Linked DNA regions of Proteiniborus sp. DW1. The protein of the gene in region 2 binds, or shares a complex with, the protein of the main gene of each other region. Links are inferred from orthologs where the notes say so. Each region holds a gene or a part of one and is shown on either strand. Other genes may lie near its edges.

Region 1 (9,060 bases), on a different replicon or contig from region 2:
CAGTAGCTAACTTTACTCTTTGTGCTTCTCCACCTGAAAGTTGTGTTGAAGGTTGCCCTAGCTTAATATAGCCTAATCCAACTTCATACATAGTTTCTATTTTTCTCTTTATGCTTGGTATACTATCAAAGAATTCTAAGGCCTCCTCCACTGTCATATCTAAAATATCAGAGATAGTTTTGCCTTTATATTTAACTTGTAGGGTTTCTCTATTGTATCTCTTGCCCTTGCATACCTCACAAGGAACATACACATCTGGAAGGAAGTGCATTTCAATTTTTAATATACCGTCTCCCTTACAAGCTTCACATCTTCCTCCTTTTACATTAAAGCTAAACCTTCCTTTGCTATATCCTCTTGCTTTTGCCTCAGGAGTCATAGCAAATAAGTCTCTAATCTGGTCAAACACTCCTGTATATGTTGCAGGATTCGATCTTGGAGTTCTTCCTATAGGTGATTGGTCAATTTCAATAATCTTATCTATATGTTCAATTCCAAGAATTTTTTTATGCTTTCCAGGTTTGTCTTTAGATCTATACAATTCCTGTGCCAAGCTTTTATAAAGTATTTCATTTACTAAAGTACTTTTCCCTGATCCAGAAACACCAGTAATAGATGTGAATACTCCAAGAGGTATCTTAACATCTATATTTTTCAAATTGTTTTCTGAGGCACCTTTTATTTCAATCCATTTACCATTAAGCTTTCTTCTTTCCTTTGGAACCTCTATTTTCTTTTTGCCGCTTAAATATTGTCCAGTAATAGACTCTTCACATTTTTTAATATCGTCAATAGTTCCTTCTGCTATTATATATCCACCATGAACACCTGCACCTGGTCCTATATCTACTATATGATCAGCACAATACATAGTATCCTCGTCATGCTCGACTACTATTAGAGTATTACCTAAGTCAGTTAAATTTCTAAGAGCTTTTAATAGCTTATCATTGTCTCTTTGATGAAGCCCGATGCTTGGTTCATCTAATACATATAGTACACCTACCAAACTTGAACCTATCTGAGTAGCTAGTCTAATTCTCTGTGCCTCTCCTCCTGAAAGAGTCCCGGCATTTCTTGACAGTGTAAGATAATCTAGTCCAACATCTACAAGAAAGTTTAGTCTTTCTTTTATCTCTTTAAGTATCTGATTAGCTATTTTCTCTTGCATTTCAGTAAGCTTTAATTCATTTACAAAATCTATTGCCTGTCTTACTGACATATCTGTAAACTCAGATATGTTAAGTCCTCCTACAGTAACTGCAAGTATCTCTGGCCTTAATCTATTCCCATTGCAATCAGGACATGGGATGATACTCATATATTCTTCTATTTTATCCTTCATATAATCAGAGTTTGTTTCGCTATATCTTCTTTCGAAATTAGGTATTACACCTTCAAAAGCCGCCTTAAAGGTTTTCCACCCTCCAAATCTGCTATCAAATTCAAATTCTAGTTCTCTTTCTCCTGTGCCGTAGAGTATATCATCTATTAATTCTTTTGGTGCCTCTCCAATAGGTGCATCTAAATCAAATTTATAGTATTCTGCAATAGCTCTAAACATTTTTATATAATATGTGTCATCAGAAGAATTTGCATAAGGGGCTATGGCACCCTGATTTATAGATATATTTTTGTTAGGAATAATGAGCTCAGGATCTATTTTCATGTGACTTCCTAGTCCATTACAAGTAGGACACATTCCAAAAGGGCTATTGAATGAAAACATTCTTGGTGCCAATTCTTCTATTCCTACACCACAGTCAGGACATGAAAGCTTTTGACTAAATAGTAGTTCTTCTTTTTCCAGTACATCTACTATAACAAGTCCATCTGAAAGCTTTAAGGCTGTTTCTAAGGAATCTGTTAGTCTCTTCTCTATTCCTTCCTTGACTACTATTCTATCTACTATTACTTCTATTGTGTGTTTTTTAGTTTTTTCAAGCTTTATGTCATCACTTAACTCCATCATTTCTCCATCTATTCTAACTCTGACAAAGCCCTCTTTTCTAATACTTTCAAGTACTTTTTGATGCTCTCCCTTACGTCCTCTAATAATCGGAGCAAGTAATTGAAGTTTTGTTCTTTCTTCTAGTGACATTATTTGATCTACCATCTGGTCTATTGATTGGGACGCAATCTCTTTTCCGCATTTATAACAGTGAGGAGTACCTATTCTAGCATATAGAAGCCTTAGGTAGTCATAAATTTCTGTTACTGTACCAACTGTAGATCTAGGGTTTTTGCTTGTTGTCTTTTGGTCTATTGATATAGCAGGCGACAGTCCTTCTATATATTCTACATCTGGCTTTTCCATTTGTCCTAAAAACTGTCTTGCATAAGCAGAAAGACTTTCTACATATCTTCTTTGTCCCTCTGCGTATATGGTATCAAATGCTAAGGAGGACTTTCCTGAACCACTTAAACCTGTTAGTACAATGAATTTATTCCTTGGAAGCTCTATATTTATATTTTTTAAGTTGTTTTCTTTAGCTCCTCTTATTATTATTTTATCTTTTAACATATTGCACCTCGTTTTTCTTAAATGAGTACTTAGATTCTAGATTCTTCGTTTAAAGCTCTTTTACAGTTTACCCTTTAACTCACTGATTTTATCTCTTAATTCAGCTGCTCTTTCAAATTGTAAATTCTCTGCTGCCTCAAACATTTCTATCTCTAGGTTTTTAATCAGAGCTATTAGTTCATCCTTATTAATTTCTTTTTCCTTGTCATATCCATATTTGTCATAGTCTTCTGCAACCTTAGTGGCCTCTATAACATCTCTAATTCCTTTTTTAATAGTTTGAGGGACGATATTATGTTCTTTGTTATACTCGATTTGTATATGTCTTCTTCTATTAGTTTCATCTATAGCTCTTTTCATTGAATTAGTGATGCTATCAGCATACATTATAACCTTACCATCTGCATTTCTAGCTGCTCTACCTATTGTCTGTACCATTGATGTTTCAGATCTTAAGAATCCTTCCTTATCAGCATCTAATATGGCCACTAATGAAACCTCAGGTAAGTCTAATCCTTCTCTTAACAGGTTAATACCTACTAAAACGTCGAACTTACCCATTCTAAGATCCCTGATTATTTCCATTCTTTCAATAGTCTTAATATCTGAATGCAAATAAGTTACCTTTATCCCTATTTCTTTAAAATAGTTTGTTAAATCTTCAGACATTTTTTTAGTAAGGGTAGTAATTAAAACTCTTTCATTACGCTCTGCTCTAATATTTATCTCTTTAACTAGGTCGTCTATTTGATTTCTAGTAGGTCTAACTTCAATCACTGGATCCAATAGTCCTGTAGGTCTGATAATTTGCTCTACAACTTGTTGAGAATGCTCCAACTCATAAGAACCAGGAGTAGCACTTACATATATAACCTGATTAATATGCTTTTCAAATTCTTCAAATTGAAGAGGTCTATTGTCTAGTGCTGATGGAAGTCTAAATCCATAATCAACTAATGTAGTCTTTCGAGATTTATCTCCTGCATACATTCCTCTGATTTGAGGTATAGTTACATGCGACTCATCTATAAACATTAGAAAATCATCTGGAAAATAGTCTAACAATGTATATGGCTTGCTTCCAGGTGGTCTAGCGCTAATGTGTCTTGAGTAATTTTCTATACCTTGACAAAATCCCATTTCTCTTAGCATCTCAATATCGTACATTGTTCTTTGCTTTAGTCTCTGAGCTTCTAGAAGCTTATCTTCTGCTATCAATTCTTTTACTCTTTCTTCTAACTCCTCTTCTATACTTTTAATTGCTCTCTCTATTTTCTCAGGACTAGTAGCATAGTGTGAAGCAGGAAATATAGAGATATGACTTCTTGTCCCGATTATTTCTCCTGTTAGTGCGTTGACCTCAGTTAATCTCTCTACTTCGTCTCCAAATAGTTCAACTCGAATAGCATTTTCGTTAGAAGATGCGGGAAATATTTCTATGACATCTCCTCTGACTCTAAAGGTCCCCCTTACAAAATTAATATCGTTCCTTTCATACTGTATATCTATAAGCTTTCTTAGTATCTCATCTCTATCCTTTATCATGCCAGGTCTTAGAGATAAAACTAAGTTTTCATAATCAATAGGGTCTCCTAAACCATATATACAGGAAACACTGGCTACTATTATAACATCTCTTCTTTCGAATAAAGCAGCAGTAGCTGAGTGTCTTAGCTTATCTATCTCGTCATTTATAGATGCGTCTTTTTCAATATAAGTATCTGTATGAGGTACATATGCCTCAGGTTGGTAATAATCATAATAGCTTACAAAATATTCTACAGCATTATCTGGGAAAAACTCTTTGAATTCACTGGTAAGCTGTGCTGCTAATGTTTTATTATGGGCTATCACTAGAGTTGGTTTTTGAGTCTTTTCAATAATATTTGCCATTGTAAAAGTTTTTCCAGAGCCTGTTACTCCTAAAAGAGTCTGATGCATAAGCTTGTTGTTTATTCCACAAACTAACTTTTCGATAGCCTTGGGCTGATCTCCCGTTGGCTTAAAATCAGACCTGATTTTAAATTTATTCATAGTATCACCTCATTTAGTGATGATAAATAATATATACCACAAAGAAAATAAAACTATATTTATAATTATTTGGAACATTTGTTCGTTTCCTATTATATATTTTGTCCCTATATAAGTCAATATACGAAAAAATATAATTTTAAAAAGATTTTTTTTAACTAGGCAGGGTATTCAGATTTATTGTTGAATATATAAAAGTAGTGCTAGGAGGGAGTTTTTAGATGAAAAAACAAATACTATACTTATCAATGATATTAACTTTGACAGCTTGCACACCTAAGAACAACGCACCCCTAATTGATTCAAGCATATCTGTTTTATCAGAGTCAAATATTGACTATAAGATAGATAAAACTGTTTTATCAAAAGGTTTCCAATCTATTATACCAAATGTTAAAGCACTTGAGAAAGAATACGAAAGACTTTTTTTGGTAAATTTGGGAGTTGTTGAATGTTCAATGGCTAACATTGATAGTATATCTAGAGTAAATAATGAAATAAATATATACACTTCAGTAGAAAAGAAATGGGGAAAAACAGATATAGTAGTTCCACAATTTACAGTTGAAATTAACGGCATAAAGAAAAGAGAATTAGAGGATATAAAATTCAATATAATACCTACTAACTATTCTCCTATTGCTTTAAAATTTGATAAATCTCAAGCTCTTAGTAAAATACATACTCAGCTAAATTACACTGATAATACTATGCCGAACGTAAACCTTATCAAAGACAAAGATGAATACATGTGGGAAATAACCCTAAATAACACTTTTATGAAAGATAATCCTAGTAGCCCTATATATATGCTCAATGTAAAGGTAAATTCAACTAGTGGTGAGATTATTGAAGCAAAGCCTATATTGCTATCAACTACAATAGACAAAGGCAAGATACTAGACCTCGCAGGTGACAAGCTATTAGCATATGTTAAAAAAGAAGTTGTGGAAAACTCAAACATGGAAAGCATATGGATATATGATATTCATAGTCAAGAAAAGCAAAAGATATATTCCACTCTTAACACCATATATTCTACAAGGTTTAGTCCTGACCTTAGCAAGTTAGCAATTATTGAGCATAATGGAACACTTTCAGATTTATATATTGTAGATTTAAAAAATAAGAATACACAAAAAATTACTCCAATGGATTATCAACACACTTGGAGTGTTGAATGGAAAGATAATAATTTGCTTTATGGTGTAAATAACGATAAAGATAAAATGTCAACTGTACTATTATTTGATACTTCTAAATATAATCCTGAAATTCTTTTTAATGTAAGAATGAATGTTACTGGGTTTGATTCGTATAGAGACAATTTTATCTTTATAGAAAAAGATAACTCTAAGGATGTATCAGATGTCTTTATTAAGGAAAACGAAAAGAGATTGAAAAAGATAGATAGAGGATTTAATGGTGAGTTTTTAAGCAAGGATAAACTATTATACACCAGAAAGCTTGATAAAGAAGATAAGTTTGAGCTATATATGTATGATATTGAAGAGCATGATGAAAAGATAGTTTTAGACTTAGATGTCAGAAAGTTTACTATAATTGATGATGAAAATATTCTAGTGATAGCTAAAAATAGCTCTTCCACCGACTTTTCAGTATACTTGTATAGTCTAAAGGATGATGAAGCTAAGTTATTGGGTCAAGTTCTAGATAAAAACATTTTCTATAGCCCTAGCTTAAATACAGGATTTTTCAATATTGTTCCGCCTATTGAAAATTCAGATTCAGATTTTATATATGGTATTAACTTTGATATACTTACATCAGCTAAAAAGGATAGCTAAACTTAGCTATCCTTTTTGTATTCAAACTATTATATTTGGCTCACAGTCAACACACTATATGCTACTTAATTTTATCTTTTATGATTTCAATTGCCTTCAGTAGCTGCGTATCTTGTTCTAGGTTTTCTACCCCTATTACCTCGACATCTTCAGGTATTTCTACTATAATATCAGGAGTTATTCCTATGCCCTGAATATTTCTTCCATTAGGAGTAAAATATTCTGACACCGTTATTTTAAAGCCTGAACCATCAGATAATTCTTTTATTCTCTGCACTATACCCTTTCCAAATGTTTTAGTTCCAACTATAGTGCCTACCTTAGTATCTTGAATTGCTCCTGATACTACCTCAGATGCACTTGCACTGCCTTCATTCACTAAAACAACTAATGGCAATCCCAACTTTTTTTTGTCAGATTTTAAATATTCCCTTTCTTTTTTCTTTGTTTCTGTATATACAATTGTCCCCTCTCCCATAAGCTCATCTGCTATCTTAGCAGATACATCTAAAAGCCCACCTGGATTATTTCTTAAGTCTATTACTAGGCCCTTCATACCTTTATTTTGTAGGGCTTTTAAATTAGCTGTAAAATCCTTATGTGTCTGTTCATCAAAGGATGTAATCCTTATATATCCAATATCATTTTCCAGCATGCTAGCTTTAATGGTTTTCACTCTAATTTCTTCTCTTGTAATAGTTTTTTCCAAAATTTCTGACTTGCCTTCACTGTCTCTTCTAATAGTTATAGTAACATCCGTACCAGGCTCACCCTTCATAAGCTTAACTGCTTCATCCATTTTCTCTGCAGTAAACTCTTTACCATCTACTTTAATTATCTTATCGCCAGACTTTATCCCGGCTCTCTCTCCAGGAGTACCCTCTATAGGTGATACTACTGTTATCAGATTATCTTCTCCTGCTCCTACATATATTCCTATGCCACCAAATACTCCCATAGTATGCTCCATAAAACTTTTAAATTCATCCTTTGGCATATAAACTGAATAAGGATCTCCCATGGAAGCAAATAGTCCTCTCAGCTGTCCTTCTAATAATATTTCATCATCTACATCCCTCAAATAATATTCCTTAATGATATCTTCTAAGAGCATATTTTTTGAATATTTCTTATAAACTCTTGTAAGTTCATTGTATTCATTTTTGGTAATAACAACTTTTTCTTTAACAGAAATTTGTATCATATTGCTAGCTACAAATGTTGAAATACTAGTTATTAAAATAAGTAAGATTGCACCAACTGTCGCCTTCTTTTTAGAAATCATATTGTCACCTCTATAAGCATTATGTTATCTATTTTATTAAATTCATGTAAACATTATACCATTATGTGTCTAAATTATCAAAATATACTTAGTAATTTGCATTTTTATTTTTCAGGCTAGGTTAAAATAAGACTTCTATTGAAACTAATTAACAAAAAGCTCTCTTATGTAAGATTATTCAAGTAGGACTTTTCTATATGCTATAAAAAAATAAAGGGCCTTGTTGCCCTTATTTTCCTTTAACATATGGTATTGGATCTACATATGTTCCGTTTTTCCTTACTTCAAAATGCAAGTGTGGTCCAGTTGACATTCCTGTGTTTCCTATCTTAGCTATGGTATCACCTTTATTTACTTTTTGTCCTTCCTTAACTAATAATGAAGAATTATGTGCATATAAGGTCGCTATTTGACCACCATGATCTATAATTACACATTTTCCGTAACTACCTAGAGTACCTGAAAACTGTACTGTCCCTTCGCCTGCTGCCTTTACAGGAACTCCTGAATTTGCTGGGATATCAATACCTGTATGCATTTTCTTAGTCTTTAATATTGGATGTATTCTATAGCCGAAAGGAGAGCTGATTCGAGTGTTACCTGGTACAGGCCACATCATAACTCCACCTACATATTTCCCGCTGCTCAGCTTCTTTCTAATCTCTGCTTCTAGAGCCTTTGCCTCAGCAAGAAAAGCATCTTCGGCTTTCTCTAAAGCCTCTTGTTCCTTCTCTAAGTCTTTCATTAGATTTATTTTTGCTCGAGTTGCTACTTCAAGCTCTCTCTTTTTAACTTCCATATTCTTCTTTGCCATTTCCACAGAACTTTGTTGTGCCTCAAGCGCTACTTTATTTTGCTCAATTATATCTCTTTGTTCCTTCATATATTTAAGCATATCCACATCGTGGTTTGCTATGCTTTTTATCATGTCTATTCTTGTCATAAAGTCTCTAATATTTTTAGCCCCAAGTAAAACTTCCAAATATCCTACTGTTCCATTTTTATACATTACTCTAAGTCTAGAGTTAAATGTATCACTTCTTTTAGCTAAATTATTCTCTGCCTCTTTTAAGTTATTTTTTGTAATTTCAATATTTTCACTCAACTCATTTAGCTGCCTCTGTATTTCCTCAAGCTCGTTGTTAGTTTGTTCAACCTGCTTGTCTAGTCTAGCTATTTCTTTACTAGTGTTATCAATCTTCTTTTTATTTTCTTGTTTCTCTTTTTTGACTTGATTTATCTTTTTTTGGGTATTACTAAGTTTCTTATTTAGACTATCAACACTAGCATATGCTGTAGTGCTGCCTACAAAAATCACAATAGCTAACAAAGCATGTAAAATTCTCTTTTTCAAGTATGCCATCCCCCTTTGCTAAACATTTAGAAACTTTTTAAGTGAAATAATGCTG
Region 2 (9,968 bases):
CCAATAAGTTAAGCTTGGTCTAATTACAGCATCTGCACTTTCCAAGTCCTTTCCCACTATTTCAAACATGTCTTTTTCAATACTAATTTGTGCCATTTCTTTCCCCCCTTTTAATCATCTAATCTTATTCTTGGGTCTACTAGTCCATATACGATATCTATTAAATACATCATAACAACAAGGATAACAGCATAGAATATTGTTGTTCCCATTATCAATGTATAATCATTTTGCTGAATACTTTGAACATAATATTTACCCATACCAGGTACAGCAAATATTGACTCAACTACGAAAGAGCCAACTACAACCCCAGCAATACTAACACCTATTATTGTAACCACTGGAAGTATGGCATTTCTAATTGTATGCTTCCAAGTAACAGCACCTCTAGAAAGTCCTTTTGCTTTAGCAGTTCTAATATAGTCCTGACTTAAAACATCTAACATACTAGTTCTCATCATTCTAGCAATATATGCAATCATAGTAAATCCTAAGGCTGCAACCGGCAATACCATATGTTTCCAAGTGCCCCATCTAGCTACAGGAAACCATTGAAGCTTTGCCCCAAACCAATACTGGAATAGTGCTGCAAACACAAATCCAGGGACTGAAACTCCTACAACTGCAAGTAGAATGACAAAATAGTCAAATATCTTTCCTCTATTTAGTGCTGCTATAATACCAAAACTAATTCCCAAACCTGCTCCTAAAGCTACAGCCATGAGTCCAAGTTTAGCTGAAACAGGGAATGAAGTTCTTAGCATATCATTAACAGTTCTTGTTTTGTACTTCATAGAATCTCCCAAATCACCTTTAAGCAGATTCTTAAGATATGTTCCATATTGAACAATTAGAGGCTTATCTAAGCCATATTTTCTTTTTAAGTTTTCCATGATTTGTGGCTGAATTTTCTTTTCGTTAGTGAATGGATCTCCAGGTATTGCACGCATTAAGAAAAAAGTAACTGTTATAATTACCCAGATAGTTATAAGGGCTATGAGTCCTCGTTTTAAAGTATACCTTAACATGAATACACCTCCAAAATTCTTTTTTGAACATTAAAAAGCATAAAAAACTCTCTCCCCTTTCTAATGAGTTAATTAAAAATAACATGACATTGGAAACTTTCTTTGAAACCTGAAGTAAAAAGTGAACTCTTAGGTAAGACTACGCTAAGACTAAGATAAGTATGATATGAAATGCATCCACCAATTGTCAGAACTTTTAAAACTTTTATTAATGATACATCATATTTATCCACTTTTCAATTAAATCTAGTTAAATAAATTGTTAACAAAATGTAACAATCTCATGGTTATGCCGTTTCATTGCCATGTTTTTTTATAAACAGCAGTTTTTCAAAGGAAGAGCGGTAGGTATTAAATATCTTTTTTGTTATTTTTTGACTATGACTGTTAAAAAAACTTTTGCTAATTATTAAATAAAATTAACATTTAAGCAAATTAGCTATATTTCCCATTCTAGAGTTTTAGAATAAATAGAATTGAAAAAAATCAATACTTAGTATAAGTCCGTCTAAATGACTGAATATGTCAATTTAAAAGAACCGCTTATAACAAAATATTATACTAGTAATAAAAAAATAATTCAACAGCGTTTTCTAAAATAAAACAAGAAAATGCAGGATGTATTGCCACATCTTGCATTTTCTTGTTAATACTATGAATATTTTGTCTTATTATATCAATTATTTTACTATATCTAAAAATTCTTCTCCTGTTATTATCTTTATACCTAGCTCCCTAGCCTTATCAGCCTTGGAGCCAGCATCTTCTCCTACAATTACATAATCAGTCCTTTTACTTACGCTTCCAGAAGTCTTACCACCCATTTTTTTGATTAAAGCTTCTGCCTGACTTCTGCTAAACCCTTCAATAGTACCTGTTATGACCACTGTTTTACCAGTAAAAATGGATTCTTGCTCTATTTCCTCATGCTCATATTTAATATTGATTCCTTCTGATAGCAATTTATTAATACTATCTAGTATTTTTTCATCATGGAAAAATTCGATTATACTGTTAGCTATTATATCCCCAATGTCAGGTACTTTAATGAGTTCTTCATAAGTAGCAACCATTATTTTGTCTAAGGATTTGAATTCATCTGCCAGATCAGTTGCTGTTTTTCTACCTACATTAGGTATTCCCAAGGCATATACGAATGAATCTAGGCTACAATCCTTACTTTTTTCAATAGCATCTAAAAGATTTTGAGCCTTTTTAGGTCCAAATCTTTCTAGGTTTATCAAATCCTCAAACTTTAGCTCATATAGGCCAGGTATATCCTTTAAGTCAATCTCCTCGAAAAGTTGAGAGGCAGTCTTTTCACTAAAGCCTTCTATATTCATAGCATCTCTACTTGCATAATGAACTAATCTTGACACAAGCTGTGGCTTACAGGATAGAGAATTAGGGCAAAACATATGTACTCCATTCTGAACCAACTCACTATTGCATGATGGGCATTTTTCAGGCTTTGCTATTTCAGTTATATCTTCTTGGGCTTCTTCTACAATTCCCATTATCTCTGGTATTACATCATTAGACCTTCTTATCCATACTCTACAGCCTATAGCTACTTTTTTTCTTTGAATATCATCCCAGTTATTAAGTGTCGCTCTCTTTACTGTAACTCCTCCAATATCAATTGGCTCCAAAAGTGCTGTTGGTGTCACTTTTCCAGTTCTTCCAACATTCCACTCTATACCTAACAGCTTTGTAGTCACTTCCTCTGCTTCAAATTTATATGCTATAGCCCACCTTGGAAACTTCTGAGTATACCCTAGAGCATCCCTAGTCCTCATGTCATTTATTTTGATTACTAAACCATCAGTAAGTATATCTAGTCCCTTTCTATCTTCTTTAACTTTTTCAATCTCTTCTATAACTTCTTCTATACTATTAAATAGTCTAAAATACTCATTTACAGGAAAGCGGTTTTCCTTCAAAAATTCTATCATTTCTACATGGGTATTGAAGTTAAGGCTTTCAGTGTAGCCTATATTATAGAAATAAGCTATTAGATTTCTTTCAGCTGTAATCTTTGGATCAAGATTCCTTAAAGCACCAGCAGCAGCATTCCTTGCATTCTTAAGAGGCTCTGCTGCATTCTCGTTATACTTTTCAAGGGCAGAAAGCGGCATTAATCCTTCCCCTTGTACTTCTATAGTCCCCTTATGGTCTATACTAAGTGGTATGGATTTTATTGTTTTAAGCTGAGGTAGTATTGCCTCGCCTGTGATTCCATTTCCTCTAGTAGCTCCTTGGGCCAGCTTGCCGTCCATGTAGGTTAGATTAATAGTTAATCCATCAAATTTTAATTCCATTACATAAGTTGGCTGTGGCAGCTTTTCATCATGAACCAGGTTATACTGCTCTATTAGCTTCCTGACTCTTTGATCCCAGCTTCTAAGTTCTCCAAAGCTTTGCCCCTTATCTAAGCTCCATAAGCTGCCTAAATGTCTATGTTTTTCAAATTTTTCAAGTGGCTCTCCACCTACTCTTTGAGTAGGTGAATCTGGGAGTATTATACCAGTTTCACTTTCAAGACTTAATAGTTCGTCATAAAGCAAATCGTATTCCTTATCACTGACCTTTGGGCTGTCTAGTGTATAATAATAGTAATTAAGCTCGTTTAAAATATCCACTAGCTCTTTTATTCTGTTCTGTTTATCCAAAAAAGTTCACCTTCCTTAACTAATTACCTCTATAGGGGCAAATGAAAGCATAAGCTTTCTAACACCTTGGCTATTAAAAGCTATTGTAATTTCTTTGTCGTTGTCTAATTCTTTGACCTGTACTACTGTCCCTATACCCCAAACCTTATGGTTGACTTTTGAACCCGGCTTTATATCTAGATTAGTATCCTTAGGAGTTTTTCTAGTGTTTTCTATGGTGTATCCAGTAAAATATTTTGGGGACATGCTATTATATGTTTTAGTAGATGATACAGAAAAAACACTAGATGATTTATTCGTCCGACTTTCATTAAGGTCCTCAATTAGTTCATCAGGTATTTCTCTTAAGAATCTAGACATGGAATTAACTCCCGTTTTACCGTAAATCATACGGCTGAATGCTCTTGTCATAAATAGCATTTCCTCTGCTCTTGTAATACCTACATAGCATAGTCTTCTTTCTTCTTCTAAGTCGTCTTCATTGAAATAGGCTCTAGATGTTGGAAAAAGGTTTTCTTCCATTCCTGTCATGAAAACTACTGGAAACTCTAATCCTTTTGCACTGTGAAGAGTCATCATAGTAACAGTGTCTCTATCTGTATCATCTGTTTTGTCTAAATCAGAAAGCAGTGATATATTTGCTAAGAATCCTTCTAAGGTTTTATCTTCACTGGTTTCCTCAAAGCTAACAGCTACAGATAAAAACTCTTTAATATTCTCTATTCTAGATTCTGCTTGAACAGTTTCCTCCTGTTGTATTTCCTCTATATAGCCAATAGAATCTATTACATTTTCTATTAATTCTGTTACTGTGAAAATTTCCTTCATTGCCATAAACTTTCTTATTAATGTAGAAAAGGAATTTAGACTGTCTTTTGCCCTTTGAGTAAGCCCTGGAATTTCATCACATTCAAGCATTGCTCCGAACATACTATCTTCTTTTTCTATGCTGTATTGCTCTAGTCTATCTAATGTTGTCTTTCCTATACCTCTTTTTGGTACATTTATTATTCTCTTAAATGCATAGTTGTCTACTGGGTTCTGAATTAGCCTTAAATATGCTATTATGTCTTTTATTTCTTTTCTGTCGTAGAATTTATGTCCTCCTACTATTTTATAAGGAAGATTAGCTTTTAAAAATGCTTCCTCTATTACACGTGATTGGGCATTAGTTCTATATAAAATAGCAAAATCTGATAGTTTTCTATCTTCTTTTGCAGATAATTCTTTTATTTTATCTACTATAAAATTTGCTTCTTCATGTTCATTAGCACCGCTGAAAACCTTTATTGGACATCCTTCATCATTTGCAGTCCACAGTCTTTTACTTTTTCTGCCCTCGTTATTTTCTATTACTTGATTGGCAGCATTTAGTATTGTCTTCGTAGAACGGTAATTTTGCTCAAGTTTTATGACCTTTGTATTCTTATAATCCTTCTCGAAGTCAAGAATGTTTCGAATATCAGCCCCGCGCCATCCATATATAGAGTTATGAACGACTATCCCTTCGCATAAATATTGTCTAAAGTTAGGCACAGAGATGTCAAATACATATCCATCATATTCTTCAATCGAAACCTCTTCAACAATGTCTTCAACAATTTTACCACCCTCGTAACTGGCTATACTCATAGATGGTCTAATGTGTGAAGCTGGCATATAATAAAAACTTTCTTGCTCAGTTAATTTTGCTCTTCTAACTATTTCTATATCACTATCTAGTTCTTGAATGCTTTTTCCATATTCATTAGCTTCATCATAAAATACTCTTTCTGTTTCAATTCTCCAAGTGTTTCGCTGTCCCTTTCTTACAGGAAATCCTGCCCTAATTGCCTTGCTTTCTAATTCATCACTAGAAGTGTTAAATGCGATCCTATGACTATTCCATCCTTTATCTATACCTGTAACTCTTCCTCCAAAAAAGGTTAAATTTATAAGTCTTCTAATCGCCCCTCCTCTAATTACTCCATTAGCTCTGTGATGTGGGAAATCTTCAAAAATTAAGAGATCATCCATTAATTTAATTGCGTTGCTTTCTGTATCTATCTCATTAAATAACTCATCAATATATTTCTGAGTCAATGTTATTCCCCTACCGACATCATGAAATACAGTAGTAGGGATTCCATACTTAAACGAATATAACTGTTCATAAAAAGTTGACTCTTCTTTACTGCTACATATTTTGAGAATCCATATCTTGTCACCATGCTCTTGGTTTAATCTCACCATTAAACCATTGACGATCTCTCCTTCTCTGCTTCTAACCCCTTGTGTTTGTCCTATTCTATACCCTTTCCCTTTTTTATACATAAGGTAAACGTAATATACTCCTGGTTTTACGTTTAGTTTCCCAAACATAATGTGATTAGGAGTTGTCTTAATAACGTTTCCATTTTGAGTTCTAATTTTTATTATTGGACCTGAGTATTCTTTCTTAATCTTTTTCTCCACTGTCCCTTCCGAAACTCTACCCCAACCAGAAGGAGAGTAGATCTTTTGCCCCTCTGTCAGTTCTTCGATAGGTATGTTACCTTCTGGTGTATTAACCATCATACCTTGAAGAATACATTGATCGTCATCTCCAACCACACAGATATTGTTATATTTCTTTGACAATAGGTTAATAAGTGTATATTGAGCCCTATTTGTATCCTGATACTCATCAACTAGAATATATCTGAACTTATTTTGATAAAACTCCAGTATGTCTGGAAACTGTCTGAATAACTCTATAGTTTTATTGATTAGGTCATCAAAATCTAATGCATTGTTTTCTTTTAATCTTTGCTGATAGAGTCTGTATATTTCTCCTTTTTGTCTTTCTCTATAATCCCCATAATGTTGGTTTATGTAGGTATCTGGCTCTATTAAATTGTCTTTCTGAGAACCTATAAATCCCATAATCGAAGCAGGTTCATAGTGCTTTTCACTTAAATTTAGTTGCTTTATACAATCCTTAATTAAGGTCTTTTGATCTGTTGTATCAAATATGACAAAGCTTTTCCCATATCCTAACTTTTCAATATCTCTTCTAAGTATTCTTACACATATTGAGTGGAATGTCCCAGCCCATATATACTCAGCCTCGTCTCCTATTAGTCTACTAATTCGCTCTTTCATTTCATTAGCTGCTTTATTAGTAAAGGTAAGTGCAAGTATATTGCTTGCTTTTACTCCCTTTTCTTCAATTATGTATGCTATTCTATGAGTAAGTACTCGGGTCTTTCCACTTCCTGCACCAGCAAGAACTAACAGTGGCCCTTCTGTAGTCAATACCGCCTCTCTTTGTTTATCATTAAGTCCATCAAGAAAATTCATCAATAGGTTACTCCTTTCATTTCTTATCCTATAGCGAACAATAAATTTTAATAGAAATATTTGGCGAACATTTGTACGATATTCCTATTATACTATACCCTATTATATAGGAAAGTGTAAAATAATTGAAGGAGGAATATAAAAAAACCCTCTATAAGTTAAATTGATTTATAGAAGGTTTTTTATATTAGTATCCAAATTCTACCTACATTAGTCTACAACACATCCTTAATAACTCTTAAAGCATTCCTATAAAATATCTTATCTATTTCATCCTCTGTGAAATTATTATCCTTTAAGGCATAAGCTAGCTTTTCAATTTCTCCGATATTACTAATCTCTCCATCTGGATGACAACCATCAAAGTCTGAGCCTAATCCTATGACATCTATTCCTCCAACATTTCTGATATGCTTAATGTGCCTAATCATGTCTTTTATTCTAGCTTTTTCACTTTCTCCAAGAAAATCTCTTTCAAAGCAGATTCCCATAACCCCTCCCTTTTCCGAGAGAGCTCTTATCATGTTATCGTCAAGATTTCTAGAATGCTCCTTAATAGCTCTTGCATTAGAATGAGAAGCTATAAATGGTTTTGAACTTAGTCTGGCTACATCATAAAATCCTTGATCAGAAATATGTGAGACATCTATTAACATTCCAAGCCTATTCATCTCATGAACTACTTCTTCTCCAAAGCTAGTTAGTCCCTTATCCTTATGCTCATAATTAGTATTAGGGAACCCTATTTCATTTGGATAGTTCCATGTAAGAGTTATAGCCCTAACTCCTAATCTATAGAAGTTTCTCAGATTATGAAGCTTTCCCTTTATAGCTCCGCCTTCTTCTATAGTAAGCACAGCGGACACTTTGCCTTCTCTGTCATTTTTCATAATTTCACCATAGTTAGTTGCCAGAGAAATATGAGTAGAATTCTTTTCAAGCTCAACATAAAACTTATCTATCATCTCAAGGCAAGTTTCCATTGGATCTTTTCCTGATTTTAAATATACAAACATAGCGAAAAACTGAGCTAATGAGTTCCCTTTTTTCATTTTTCTAATGTCTATACTGAAGTCGTTTTTAAATAGCTCTAGTTTTTCTTTATCCTTCATAAGTCCTAAAATTGTGTCACAATGCATATCAACTGGTCGCATCTTTTTCAGCTCCTTCAAAGTTTGTTATGGTATATTTTTGTATTCTCACTTAGTCAGTAAAATACTGCTATTCACCTTTTTTCTTCTTTCTACTAAGTGAAATGCCTCCAAATCCGCTTATTATTGCTATATAGAAGCCAAAATCATACCACCAGCCAGAATTTACTGTTTCATAAACTCTGACACCAGACTTGAATATACCTACTATTAATGAAATTGGAGCAATCCAACCATGCCATATTCCAGATAAAAATCCTGCTGGTTTGCTTATAGTATAACTTCCATCTCCAGGTATACACCCTGTCAATAAAAATATTCCCAATAAAACAAGTAAAGATAGTAAGAGTATCCTCCTTTTCATCTTATCTCCCCCTTAATAAAATTAGTATATCTGCTTCTCTAAAATAGACTATAATCTATAAGAAAATGTTCCATCATAATTTTTATAATAGCCATTAAAAATCATTTGAAAAAAATGACCTTTTGACAGCTGCTGTTTTATTAGAAATAAGCATCCTCAAATAGCTTAAAATACAAGTTATTAACTTTCTTCATATTAACAGAATAATTCCTTTTTAACAGTCTGCTGTTTAAAATTTATTTCTATTGGATTTTTTTATTGTTTACAATCTTAATTATAACTGTTAAAATGTAAATCGTGTGTTAACGTTTTTCATGTGATAAAAGTTAACTTCGTCTAAAGTAACATAAAATTTAAAAAATTACTCAAAATAATAATGGGAGGAATGAAGATGGGAAATCAAAAAGGAAAATCTGGCTCATTTGTCGAAAGGTATTTCGAACTAACTAAATACGGTACAAATGTAAAAACCGAAATAATCGCAGGTATAACTACTTTTGTTACTATGGCATATGTTCTGTTAGTTATTCCGAATCTACTTAAAGCAGCAGGTATGAATGTACCTGGTTTATTAGGAGACGAAGCTAATGCACTTACAATATTCAATGATCCAATTGTTGGTGCTCTTTTTACTGCTACTTGTTTAATATCAACTTACGGAACTTTACAAATGGGTATATTTGCTAAATTACCATTTGCTACAGCTCCTGGACTAGGATTAACTGCATTTTTTGCTTATACTGTAGTAGTAGACTTAGGTTATACTTGGCAACAAGGTCTTGCTGCTGTTGCTATTTCTGGTATTTTATTCATCATAATAACTGTAACCTCAATAAGAGAGAAGATAATTGATGCCCTACCAATGAATTTAAGAACTGCAATAGGAGCAGGTGTAGGACTATTTATTACATTAGTCGGATTAAAAAGTGGTGGCGTTATCGTTTCAAATCCTGCTAATTTAGTTGGATTTGGTGACTTTACAAGCCCAGCTGTACTGTTAACATTAATAGGTATAGTAATAACAGCTATACTTATGGCTAAAAATGTTACAGGTGCAATGCTTATATCAATAATTCTAACTACTATTATAGGTATCCCAATGGGTATAACTAATATTGAAGGTATCAAATTATTTAGTGCTCCACCATCAATAGCACCAACTTTCTTAAAATGGGACTTTGCAGGATTACTAGGAAATGGTGAGGGTGGATTTATAGGTGCTCTAATCAATATAGGTATGGTTGTTATGACAATAAGCTTCGTTGACCTGTTTGATAACATAGGAACTCTCTTAGGAACTGCCCAAAGGGGAAATATGATTGAGCCAGATGGAAAAGTAAGAAATATGAATAGAGCCTTATTATCTGACTCTATAGCTACAACATTAAGCTCATTCTTAGGAACTACTACAACATCAACTTATGTTGAA

Evidence for each region.
Region 1: the proteins of DW1_RS02295 (region 2) and uvrB are in contact, whole or in part, in a crystal structure (PDB 7EGT), measured with the Thermus thermophilus proteins. The link is inferred for Proteiniborus sp. DW1 from one-to-one orthologs. Residues at the interface, in WP_096412145.1 of Thermus thermophilus: His654, Arg656, Phe657, Gln666, Asp668, Glu669, Lys680, Arg681, Leu682, Ser683, Lys685, Tyr686, Ala687; in WP_096411307.1 of Thermus thermophilus: Glu23, Leu25, Arg26, Asp27, Gly28, Glu29, Arg30, Phe31, Arg55, Glu326, Asp327, Phe328, Glu379, Ser382, Gln383, His398, Gly400, Arg401.

What each region holds. Positions count from the first base shown.
Region 1 is NZ_FMDO01000044.1:85,059-94,118, forward strand. What follows is about bases 2,072-4,996. They hold uvrB (excinuclease ABC subunit UvrB), read right to left. Parts: upstream 4,559-4,996; coding sequence 2,585-4,558; downstream 2,072-2,584. Other genes in these bases: uvrA (excinuclease ABC subunit UvrA), read right to left, coding at 2,072-2,524; DW1_RS11575 (hypothetical protein), read left to right, coding at 4,780-4,996. In the rest of the region: more of uvrA, read right to left, coding at 1-2,071; more of DW1_RS11575, read left to right, coding at 4,997-6,366; DW1_RS11580 (S41 family peptidase), read right to left, coding at 6,428-7,651; DW1_RS11585 (murein hydrolase activator EnvC family protein), read right to left, coding at 7,881-9,005; permease-like cell division protein FtsX, read right to left, coding at 9,024-9,060. UniProt on the Escherichia coli protein: The UvrABC repair system catalyzes the recognition and processing of DNA lesions. A damage recognition complex composed of 2 UvrA and 2 UvrB subunits scans DNA for abnormalities.
Region 2 is NZ_FMDO01000007.1:206,123-216,090, reverse strand. What follows is about bases 3,519-7,351. They hold DW1_RS02295 (UvrD-helicase domain-containing protein), read right to left. Parts: upstream 7,025-7,351; coding sequence 3,719-7,024; downstream 3,519-3,718. Other genes in these bases: DW1_RS02290 (dipeptidase), read right to left, coding at 7,240-7,351; ligA (NAD-dependent DNA ligase LigA), read right to left, coding at 3,519-3,703. Also shown: DW1_RS02310 (ABC transporter permease), read right to left, coding at 1-96; DW1_RS02305 (ABC transporter permease), read right to left, coding at 111-1,031; more of ligA, read right to left, coding at 1,712-3,518; more of DW1_RS02290, read right to left, coding at 7,352-8,178; DW1_RS02285 (hypothetical protein), read right to left, coding at 8,246-8,539; DW1_RS02280 (solute carrier family 23 protein), read left to right, coding at 8,925-9,968. UniProt on the Escherichia coli protein: A helicase with DNA-dependent ATPase activity. Unwinds DNA duplexes with 3'-5' polarity. Translocates on single-stranded DNA with 3'-5' polarity. Initiates unwinding more efficiently from a nicked substrate than double-stranded DNA.